2 regions of the Mesorhizobium sp. ISC15 genome follow, and region 1 is predicted to be linked to the other one. Evidence: predicted binding sites of a transcription regulator. Region 1 holds the regulator's gene; the other holds the start of a gene.
What was found. Region 1 encodes LexA, which represses DNA repair genes until DNA is damaged. Its sites were predicted from a motif close to TGTTCNNNNTGTGTTCNG; they were not measured.

Region 1 (5,082 bases):
ACACGCCTGGGTCGCCCATGGCGACGGCTATGACGAAATCACCACCACTGGCGAAACCCAAGTGGCCGAGCTAGTCGGCGGTGAGATCCGCAGCTTTACGCTAACCCCGGAAGCAGTCGGGCTGAAGCGGCACACCAAGGACGAGTTGCGCGGCGGCGACGCCGCCTATAACGCCCAGGCGCTACGCGACATGCTGGGCGGCGCCGCCGGCGCCTTTCGTGATACGGTGCTGATGAACGCCGGCGCCGGACTGGTGGTGGCTGGCAAGGCGACGATGCTTGCCGACGGCATGGCGACGGCGGCGCAAGCCATCGACAGCGGCCGGGCGCTGCAAGTGCTCGACCGGCTGGTCGAGATTTCGAACGGATAGAGCCGTGTCTGATATCCTGCGCAAGATCGAAGCCTACAAGCGCGACGAGATCGCGGCGGCGAAGGCGCGCGTGCCGCTTGCCGAGATCAAGGCGCGGGCGAAGGACACCGATGCGCCGCGCGGCTTTCTCTCGGCCCTTGAAGCCAGGCGCAAATCCGGCAGCTTCGCGCTGATCGCCGAGATCAAGAAGGCGAGCCCTTCCAAGGGCCTGATCCGAGCCGATTTCGATCCGCCGGCACTGGCCAGGGCCTATGCGAAAGGTGGCGCCGCCTGCCTCTCGGTGCTGACCGACGCGCCGTCCTTCCAGGGCGCGCCTGAATTCCTCACCGATGCGCGCAGTGCCGTGACATTGCCCGCCTTGCGCAAGGATTTTCTGTTCGAGCCTTATCAGGTGTTCGAAGCCCGTGCGTGGGGCGCTGACGCCATCCTGATCATCATGGCGAGCGTCGATGACGCCGTGGCCAGGGAGCTCGAAATGACGGCTTTCGAGCTCGGCATGGACGCGCTGGTCGAGGTGCATGACGAAGCCGAGACGGAACGCGCGCTGAAACTGTCGTCACGGCTGATCGGCATCAACAACCGCAACCTCCGGACGTTCGAAACCAGTCTCGATACTTCGGAGCGGCTCGCGACGATGGTGCCGGCCGACCGCCTGCTGGTCAGCGAGAGCGGTATTTTCTCGCACGAAGATTGCCGCAGGCTGGAAAAAAGCGACATCGGCACCTTCCTCGTCGGCGAGAGCCTGATGCGGCAACAGGACGTGGCCGCCGCAACGCACCTGCTTTTGACGGGCAAGGCGCCGGCTCATGCATCGGCCCGAAAATCGGAATCGATTTTCGGAGAGCACGATGCATAAATCCAAAGTGTTAGAGCGTGCTATGTGCGTCCAAACGGACGCACGTCGTTCTAAGGCCGTCTGACGATGACGGCTGCCCTCACCCATCTTGGCGCGAAAGGCGAAGCCAATATGGTCGATGTCGGCGACAAGGCGGAAACGACCCGCACGGCGATCGCCGAAGGTCTTGTCTCGATGCGGCCAGAAACGCTGAAGATGATCCTCGACGGCGATGCCAAGAAAGGCGACGTGCTGGGCACGGCGCGCATCGCCGGCATCATGGCGGCCAAGAGGACGCATGAGCTGATCCCGCTCTGTCACCCGCTGCTGTTGACCAAGATATCCGTCGACATCGAACCGGACGCGACGCTGCCTGGCCTGAAGGTCACGGCGCTGGCCCGCGTCACCGGCAAGACCGGCGTCGAGATGGAGGCGCTGACCGCCGTCTCGGTCGCTTGCCTGACCATCTACGACATGGCTAAGGCGGTCGACCGCGCCATGGTGATCTCCGGCATCAGGCTGGTGGAAAAGACCGGCGGCAAATCCGGCGTCTACAAAGTAGGCGCCCAAGGGGCAGGCCAATAATGGCGCTGCTTCCGGTTGCCGACGCGCTCGAGCGCCTGCTTGAAGATGCTGCGCCCTTGCAAGCTGAAAGCGTCACCCTGATGGACGCCGCCGACCGGATACTGGCGGACCCGCTCACGGCGCTCCGCACCCAGCCGCCCTTCAACGCGTCCGCCATGGACGGCTATGCCGTGCGGGCCGAGGATGTCGCCTCCGCGCCGGCAACACTTGCGGTGATCGGCATGGCGCCGGCCGGACGCGGCTTTGCCGGAACAGTCGGCCCGGCGCAGGCCGTGCGCATCTTCACCGGCGCGCCGCTTCCCGCAGGCGCTGACACCATCGTCATCCAGGAGAATGTCCGCGACCTCGGCGGCGGCAGCATCGAAGTGACCGCGTCGACGGTTGAAGGCCGCAACATCCGCCGCCTCGGGCTCGATTTCTCGAAGGGCGACGTTCTGCTGGAGAAAGGCCGCCTGCTTGATCCGGCGGCGTTGTCGCTGGCGGCGTCGGCCAACCATCCGCAGGTCAGCGTGGTGAAACGGCCGCTGGTCGCCATCATCGCCACCGGCGACGAATTGCTGCCGCCAGGCAGCGACCTTGGCCCGGACCAGATCATCTCGTCCAACGCCTATGGCGTCGCTGCCGCGGCCCGCTCGGTCGGCGCCAGCGCGCTCGACCTCGGCATCGCCCCCGACCGCAAAGAGGCGATTGCCGCGCTGGTGAAAAAGGCGGTTAACGCAGGGGCTGACGTCATCGTCACGCTGGGCGGCGCCTCGGTCGGCGACCACGACCTCGTCCACGACGTGCTGACCGGCGAAGGCATGACGCTCGATTTCTGGAAGATCGCCATGCGGCCCGGCAAGCCGCTGATGTTCGGCCGGCTGGGCGACATCCGCTGCATCGGCCTGCCCGGCAATCCGGTGGCGAGCCTGGTCTGCACGCAGCTCTTCCTGAAGCCGCTGCTTGCGCGGCTTGGCGGACGCGCCTACCGGCAGGACATGCGTCAGGCGCGGCTCGGTGCCGCCATGGCGGCCAACGATATCAGGCAGGACTATGTACGCGCCGTGGTGAAGGAAGACGCCGGCACGCTCAAGGCGACGCCGTTCGGCATCCAGGATTCCTCGATGCTCAGAATGCTGGCCGACGCCAACGGGCTGATCGTGCGCGAGCCATTCGCTCCCCCCGCCGCGACAGGCGCCGCCTGCAGCGTGCTGATGCTACGCTGAACAAAACGTCAACGCATTCATTAAACTTTAAACAGTTGCGGAACACAACTGGAACAGATAGTGTTTGTTCTGGGTTTGTTTTTCTGATTCTGTCGGGGGTCGCGATGCTGACACGCAAACAACATGAGCTGCTGATGTTCATCCACGAGCGGCTGAAGGAAAGCGGCATTCCGCCCTCGTTTGACGAGATGAAGGAAGCGCTCGATCTCGCGTCCAAATCGGGAATCCATCGGTTGATCACGGCGCTGGAGGAACGCGGCTTCATTCGCCGGCTGCCCAACCGCGCCCGCGCGCTGGAAGTGCTGCGCCTGCCCGATTCGATCGCGCCCGGCCTCAATGCGGCGCGCAAATTTTCGCCGAGCGTCATTCAGGGCAGCCTTGGGCAGGGCAGCCTCGGCCGACAGATCAAGCCGGCGCCGTCACGCATGCCTGCGGCCGGCAATGACGACGACGTCATTGCCACTGTCTCCATCCCGGTGATGGGCCGCATCGCTGCCGGTGTGCCGATCGATGCCATCCAGCACCAGACGCATTCGATCTCGGTGCCACCGGACATGATCACAGGCGGCGCGCACTACGCGCTGGAGGTCAAGGGTGATTCGATGATCGAGGCCGGCATCTTCGACGGCGACACGGTCATCATTCGCAACGCCGACACCGCCCAGCCTGGCGAGATCATTGTCGCCCTGGTCGACGAGGAGGAAGCGACGCTGAAGCGGTTCCGCCGCAAGGGCGCCTCGATCGCCCTGGAAGCCGCCAACCCGGCCTATGAGACGCGCATCTTCGGGCCGGACCGGGTCAAGGTGCAAGGCAAGCTCGTCGGATTGATCCGACGTTACTGAACGGCAGCTTTCTTGGGTTTCTCAGGCTTACGGTATGGCGGCAGGCCCCTCGCCTCGCGCGAAAATCTCCGCTGCTCATGCCAAGGCCTATATGGCTGTTTGACGGCAAAACGGATTTCTGCGCGCGTCGTCGCCGATAGCGGATCGAAAAAGACGGCGGCACTGCCCATGCGAGCGAGCTGCCGTTTGGTCACGACGAGGACCAGCGGGTTGCGGCAGGGATTATAATAGGCCGTGGCATCGTCGATGACGATCAAGTCCGCAAAGGCACAGGCTGGCCGCGCGATTTTGCGGTCGTCGGCGAGCGCGATGATCGCGCCGGATGGATGCCGGGCGAGGCACAGGCCGGCAGTGCAATAGAAAGGCGCTCCCGGCGGCAGGTCGGCCGGGTCGGCGATGTCGAACCGCACGTCTCCTTTTTCGAACGTCTCCGGCTCGACAATGGTCGCTGAAGTCAGCGCATGTTTCCAGTTGTCGGTGGTGAATTCGTTCGAGCGCACCCGGTTGACGGCAAGTTCGCCGCCGCCGATCGGCAGCGCCACCAGATGCGCATCCTCCGAGATCAGCACGTCGGGGGTTCGCGTCTCGGAAATCGTCAGCAGGCCGGCAAGCGCAAAGGGAAGTGCCGCAAGCCGCAACCATGTCGTCGCCATCGTGGCGATGACCAGGGCGACCGTCACCAGCAGAACCGACTGCAACGAAATCAGCCCGACTGCATCGACCGGCGAACGTTCGGAGATCCATCCCGATATTGCAATCATGGCCGTCAGCCCCTTGCCCATCATGTCGAGGAAAGGTCCGTCGAAGCCGAAAGGCATTGCCAAGGCGCTGACGACCGCCAGGAACATGACGACCGTGACGATCGGCATGACGGCCAGATTGGCAAACAGACTGAGCGGCGAGACGCGCTGGAAGTGCCAGATGGCGAAGAGCGCGGTGGCGCTCCCGGCAATGATGGAGGTCATGGCGATGGTGCCTGTTCCAGCGACGAGCTTCCGCGTGACGAAAGCGGCCGGTGACCGTCGTTGTGGCGGCGCCGTGGCCTTGTCGGCACGATAGTCGGACCAGCCGGCATAGGCGCCCACGAGAGCCGCGGTCGCGGCGAAGGACATCTGGAAGCTTGGGCCGACCACCTCGTGCGGCGACACGACGATGACGGCGATGGCTGAAATCGTAAGATTGCGCATGGTGAGCGCAGCCCGGTCGAACAGCACGGCGACAAGCATTACCGCCAGCATGATGAAG
Region 2 (5,082 bases), 4.4 Mb from region 1:
GATTGACAGCAAGGGCCGCACCAACTTTTCCATGCTGAAAACCGGCATCGCCGCCGGCATGCCGCTCAAGTTTTACGCCTTCGATCTGCTGGAATTGAACGGCGACGACCTGGCCGGCCGGCCTCTGCTCGAGCGCAAGGAACGGCTTGCTGAACTTCTGGGCGAGAGGGACCCGGACGACCGCCTGCAGTTTTCCAGCCATATCGCCGACAATGGCGAGAAGGTCTTCGATACCATGTGCGCCGGCGGCCATGAAGGCATCATCGCCAAGCGCGCCGACAGTCGCTATGTCGGCGACCGCACCGCGAGTTGGCTCAAGATCAAGTGCACGAAACGTCAGGAATTTGTCGTCGGCGGCTACCGCCCAAGCGACACCGGCCGGGGAATGGCCTCGCTGATCCTGGGTACCTACGAGAACGGCAAGCTGATCTACCGCGGCCGCGTCGGCACCGGGTTCACCGACGCGATGCGCAAATCCATTCTGGCGCAGTTGGAGAAGCGACCTCTGGACAAACCCGCCTTCTCATCCGTGCCGCGCGACATCGCGCGGCGTGCCAGGTGGGTGAAGCCCGAACTCGTTGCCGAGGTCACCTATTCGGAGGTGACGCCCGACGGCAGCCTGCGTCACCCGAGCTTTGAAGGCATGCGCGAAGACAAGCGCGCCGACCAGGTGGTGATGGAAACGCCCACGACTGCCGCGACCGCCACCACGGCCAATCTGGATCCTCATATGGCCAAGGAGATTGCCCGCGCCGTCGGCGTGACCCTGACGCACCCCGACAAGGTCATGTATCCGGGTACAGAGGTAACCAAGGCAACGCTCGTCGCCTACTACGCCGCGGTCGCCGAGAAGATGTTGCCGCATATCCAGGATCGGCCGCTATCGCTGGTGCGCGACACCAACGGCGACCTGCAACAGACCTTTTTTCAGAAGCACAAGCTGCCTGGCATGCCCAAGGCCATCCATGACGGCCAGTTGGAGAAGATGTCCGGCAAGGAGAGCCGCATCCTGTGGGTCGATGACCTGGCGGGCCTCATCGCCGGCGTCCAGATGAACGTGCTTGAATTCCACGTCTGGGGAAGCCTTCGCCAGCAGCCAGACTTGCCGCACAGGATAATCTTCGACATCGACCCCGACGAGGCCCTGGGCTTTGGTGACGTCAAGCAGGCCGCGCTGGACATCCGCGGCGTTCTCGAGGCACTCGGCCTCCAATCCTGGCCGCTGTTATCAGGTGGCAAGGGCGTCCACGTGGTCGTGCCACTCCTTCCCGAGGCTGACTGGGAAGCGGTCAAGAGCTTCTGTCAGGACTTCGCCGAACTGCTGGCCCGCACGGATCCGTACCGCTTCGTCGCGAATATGAGCAAGGCGAGGCGCAAGGGCCGGATGTTCCTTGACTATCTCCGCAACGGCCAAGGCGCCACGGCAATATGCCCCTGGTCGACCCGGGCGCGGTCTGGTGCGTCGTGCGCCGTGCCAGTCACCTGGGATGAGTTGCCGACCTTCAAAAGTGCCAGCGCCTTCGACGTTTTCGCTGCCGCCGCACGGGCTCAGGGGACCGATGCGTGGGAAGGCTATTTCGATGTCGAACAAACGCTGACAGCCCGCATCCGAAAAGCGGTCCGATAGCAGCAGCGAGTCCTAGATCGTAAGCGACATCTGCCGGTCGGCCTCGGTCCGCGTTCCGCTCAAATTCGAAAGCGTCACGCCCAGCAAGCGTATTCCCTTGGTGACGGGAAACACCTGTTCGAGGAGGGTGCCCGCTAAAGTCGCGAGGTCGGTCTCCGCCTCGACGACCCCACCGATCGTGCGGCTGCGGGTGATCTGCTGAAAGTCGGCGAACTTGACCTTGAGCGTCACGGTACGGCCCTGGATCGATCGCTCCTCGCAATAGCGCCAGACCTTGCCGACCAAGGGCGCCAGTTCCTTGCGAGCACTTTCGAGATCGAACAAATCGCTCGCGAAGGTATCCTCAGCTCCCACCGACTTGCGCTCGCGGTCGGCCCGCACCGGGCGTTCGTCGATGCCCCGGGCGATCCAGTAATAGTACGGACCCGCCTTCCCGAACTTCTCCTCGAGGAACGCGAGGCTCTGTGCCCGCAGGTCGGCGCCGGTCTCGATGCCGAGCCGAGCCATCTTGTCAGCGGTCGCCGGGCCGACACCATGAAATTTTCGTACGGGCAAGGCCTCGACAAAGGCGGGCCCCTGCTTCGGAGTGATAACGAATAGGCCATCGGGCTTGTTCTGGCCGGAGGCGAGCTTGGCCAGGAATTTGTTGTAGCTGACGCCAGCCGAAGCCGTCAGGCCGGTCTGGGCCTTGATCTTCGCGCGGATCATTTCCGCGATCGTCGTGGCGACTGGAATGCCCTGCAGATTGTCGGTGACGTCGAGATAGGCCTCGTCGAGCGAGAGCGGTTCGATGAGTGACGTGTGCTTGGCAAAGATCGCGTGGATCTGCTGGGAGACGGCGCGATAAGCGTCAAAGCGCGGCGGCACGAAGATCAGCTCGGGGCATTTGCGCTTCGCCGTGATCGAGGGCATGGCAGATCGCACCCCGAACTTCCTGGCCTCGTAGCTGGCAGCGGCCACCACACCGCGCGCGGCCGAGCCACCGACCGCCACAGGCTTGCCGCGCAGGTCCGGATTGTCGCGCTGTTCGACCGAGGCGAAGAAGGCATCCATGTCGACATGGATGATCTTGCGAAGGATGGCCGTTCCTTCCCGCGGTGCATCAGCTTCTTGGCCCTTGTCGCTTCGCTCACCCACTTCGCCGTCTCTGCATCACCTGCGGCATATCAAGATAGACCGCATCTCGATCGAGGGCATCTGGGATCAACTCTCGAAGCGGCGCAACGAGTCCGAGTGACTCTCGGACACCAAGAGAACAAATAAGGAACATATCAGCCCCGAAATCCATTGGGAAGACAGTTTGAGAGTGTTTCGTTCATGGGTCAGCCGGCCGCCAGCCCTGCTATCGCTGCGCTTCGGGAGCGAATCGCACGCCTCGAAGGCGGCCCGGCGCGCAACCGTGCGACACTGCCCTTCGGTGTTCCCAGGATCGACAAGGTCTTGCCGGGAGGCGGGCTGGCGCTCGGGGCGCTGCATGAGGTTGCGGGCGGCCGCAACGGGGCGATCGATGGCGCCGCGGCGGCGCTCTTTGCCGCCGGGATTGCTGCCCGCGCCAAAGGGAAGGTTCTCTGGTGCGTCACCCGGCAGGATCTCTTCGCCCTTGCCCTCGCCCAGGCCGGGCTGCTGCCCGGCCGCGTCGTCTATGTCGAGGCCGGCGACGAAGCTTCCGTGCTCGCCTGTTTTGAGGAAGGGCTTCGCCATTGCGGTTTAGGTGCGGTCGTTGCTGAACTGGCCCGGCTCTCGATGACCGCGCATCGCCGACTGCAACTGGCCGCCGAAAGCTCCGGCGCCATCGGCATCGCCATCCGCCGCTGGCGTCGGCAGACCGAAGCGACCGATTTGGACAACCGACCGCCGCGGTCACCCGCTGGCGCGTCTCCGCGCTCCCCTCCCGCCCCCTACCGGTCCCCGGTATCGGCCGCGCCCGCTGGCGGCTCGAACTGATCCGCGCCCGGGCGGGAGAAAGCGCCGATTTTGAAGTGGAAGCCTGCGATGCCAAGGGTCGTCTCGCTCTTTTTTCCGGCCTGGCCGACCGATCGCCTGCGGCGCGCCATGGGCCAGTCCGCGCCATCGGCTGAAACCCCGATCGTCATGCTCGGCCGGCAGGGAAACCGGAGGCTCGTGCTGGCCGCCGATGCGGCGGCACGCGCGGCCGGCCTGCGCGTGGGCATGCCGGCGAGCAAGGCTCAGGTGCTGGTGCCCAACCTGCAGAGCTTCGACCTGGATGCAGCCGCCGATGCCGAGGCGCTCGAGAGAATGGCGCTCTGGTCGCTGCGCTATGCCCCGATCGTCGCGACCGATCCGCCCGATGGGCTTATCATCGACACCACGGAGTGCCGACCATTTGCATGGCGGCGAGGACGCGATGCTCGAGGGGCTGGTGTCGCGCACGGCAGCCTCCGGCATCAACGCACGTGCCGCCGTCGCAGACACTTGGGGCGCCGCTCATGCCTGCGCGCGGTTCCTCGCCCGGCCGACCTTCGTCGCCCCGGTAGGGCAAGCCCCGGCGATCATGCGTGATCTTCCGATCAGCGCCCTGCGGCTTCCCAACGATATCATCGAAGGCCTGCTCACGCTCGGCTTCGAGCGGGTGAGCGAAGTCGAGGCCGCGCCGCGCGCCTCTCTAGCCCTGCGCTTCGGGCCCGAACTCGGCCGTCGCCTGGACCAGGCCATGGGGCGGCGTAGCGAACCCTTCGAGCCCGCCCGCTCTCCCGAACTCATCGAGGTTCGTCGGGCCTTCGGCGAGCCGATCGGCGCCGCCGAGACCATAGCCCGTTATACCGGCAAGCTCGTCGTAACCCTATGCGCGGCGCTTGAGGTCAAGGGGCTCGGCGCACGCCGGCTCGACCTCCTGTTTCATCGCGTCGACAACCGCGTCGAGGCCATACGCGTCGGCACTGCCGTGCCCGTGCGCGATGTCAAACGGCTGACCCGTCTCCTGACCGACCGGATCGAGACTGTCGATCCCGGTTTCGGCATTGAGGTGATGACCCTTGCCGCGACGCTCGCCGAGCCCTTCGGAGCCAAGCAGATCATCTCCTCACTGGTCGAGGAGCCGGAGCCCGATATTACCGATCTCATCGATGTGCTTGCCAACCGTATTGGCGAGCAACGGCTCTACCGCTTTGCCCCGGTCGAGAGTGACGTGCCCGAACGCTCAGTCCGCCGCATCGCCCCGAATGCGCCGGACGACGGGACGAATTGGCCGGGCGACTGGCCGCGGCCGCCGCGGCTGCTGGCCCATCCCGAGCCGATCGAGACCATGGCGCTGCTGCCCGACCATCCTCCAGTCTGGTTCAGTTGGCGCGGCACCCGCCGCCGCGTGGCGCGCGCCGATGGTCCCGAACGGGTTTATGGCGAATGGTGGCAGCGCGATGCCGAACTTATCGCGGTGCGCGACTATTTCCAGGTGGAGGACGAGTCCGGCGAGCGCTTCTGGATCTACCGCGCCGGCG

Region 2: the regulator LexA is predicted to act here: its motif matches at 2,879-2,896, upstream of dinB (DNA polymerase IV).

The regions. Positions count from the first base shown of each region.
Region 1 is NZ_JAVSPX010000001.1:4,430,279-4,435,360, forward strand. It holds gene trpD (anthranilate phosphoribosyltransferase) at 1-370, shown strand, start outside; gene trpC (indole-3-glycerol phosphate synthase TrpC) at 375-1,226, shown strand; gene moaC (cyclic pyranopterin monophosphate synthase MoaC) at 1,293-1,790, shown strand; gene RPG13_RS21350 (molybdopterin molybdotransferase MoeA) at 1,790-2,995, shown strand; gene lexA (transcriptional repressor LexA) at 3,100-3,837, shown strand; gene RPG13_RS21360 (ComEC/Rec2 family competence protein) at 3,831-5,082, opposite strand, start outside.
Region 2 is NZ_JAVSPX010000001.1:17,813-22,894, reverse strand. It holds gene ligD (DNA ligase D) at 1-1,627, shown strand, start outside; gene dinB (DNA polymerase IV) at 1,640-2,680, opposite strand; partial or broken gene RPG13_RS00100 (ImuA family protein) at 2,945-3,705, shown strand; partial or broken gene RPG13_RS00095 (Y-family DNA polymerase) at 3,620-5,082, shown strand, end outside.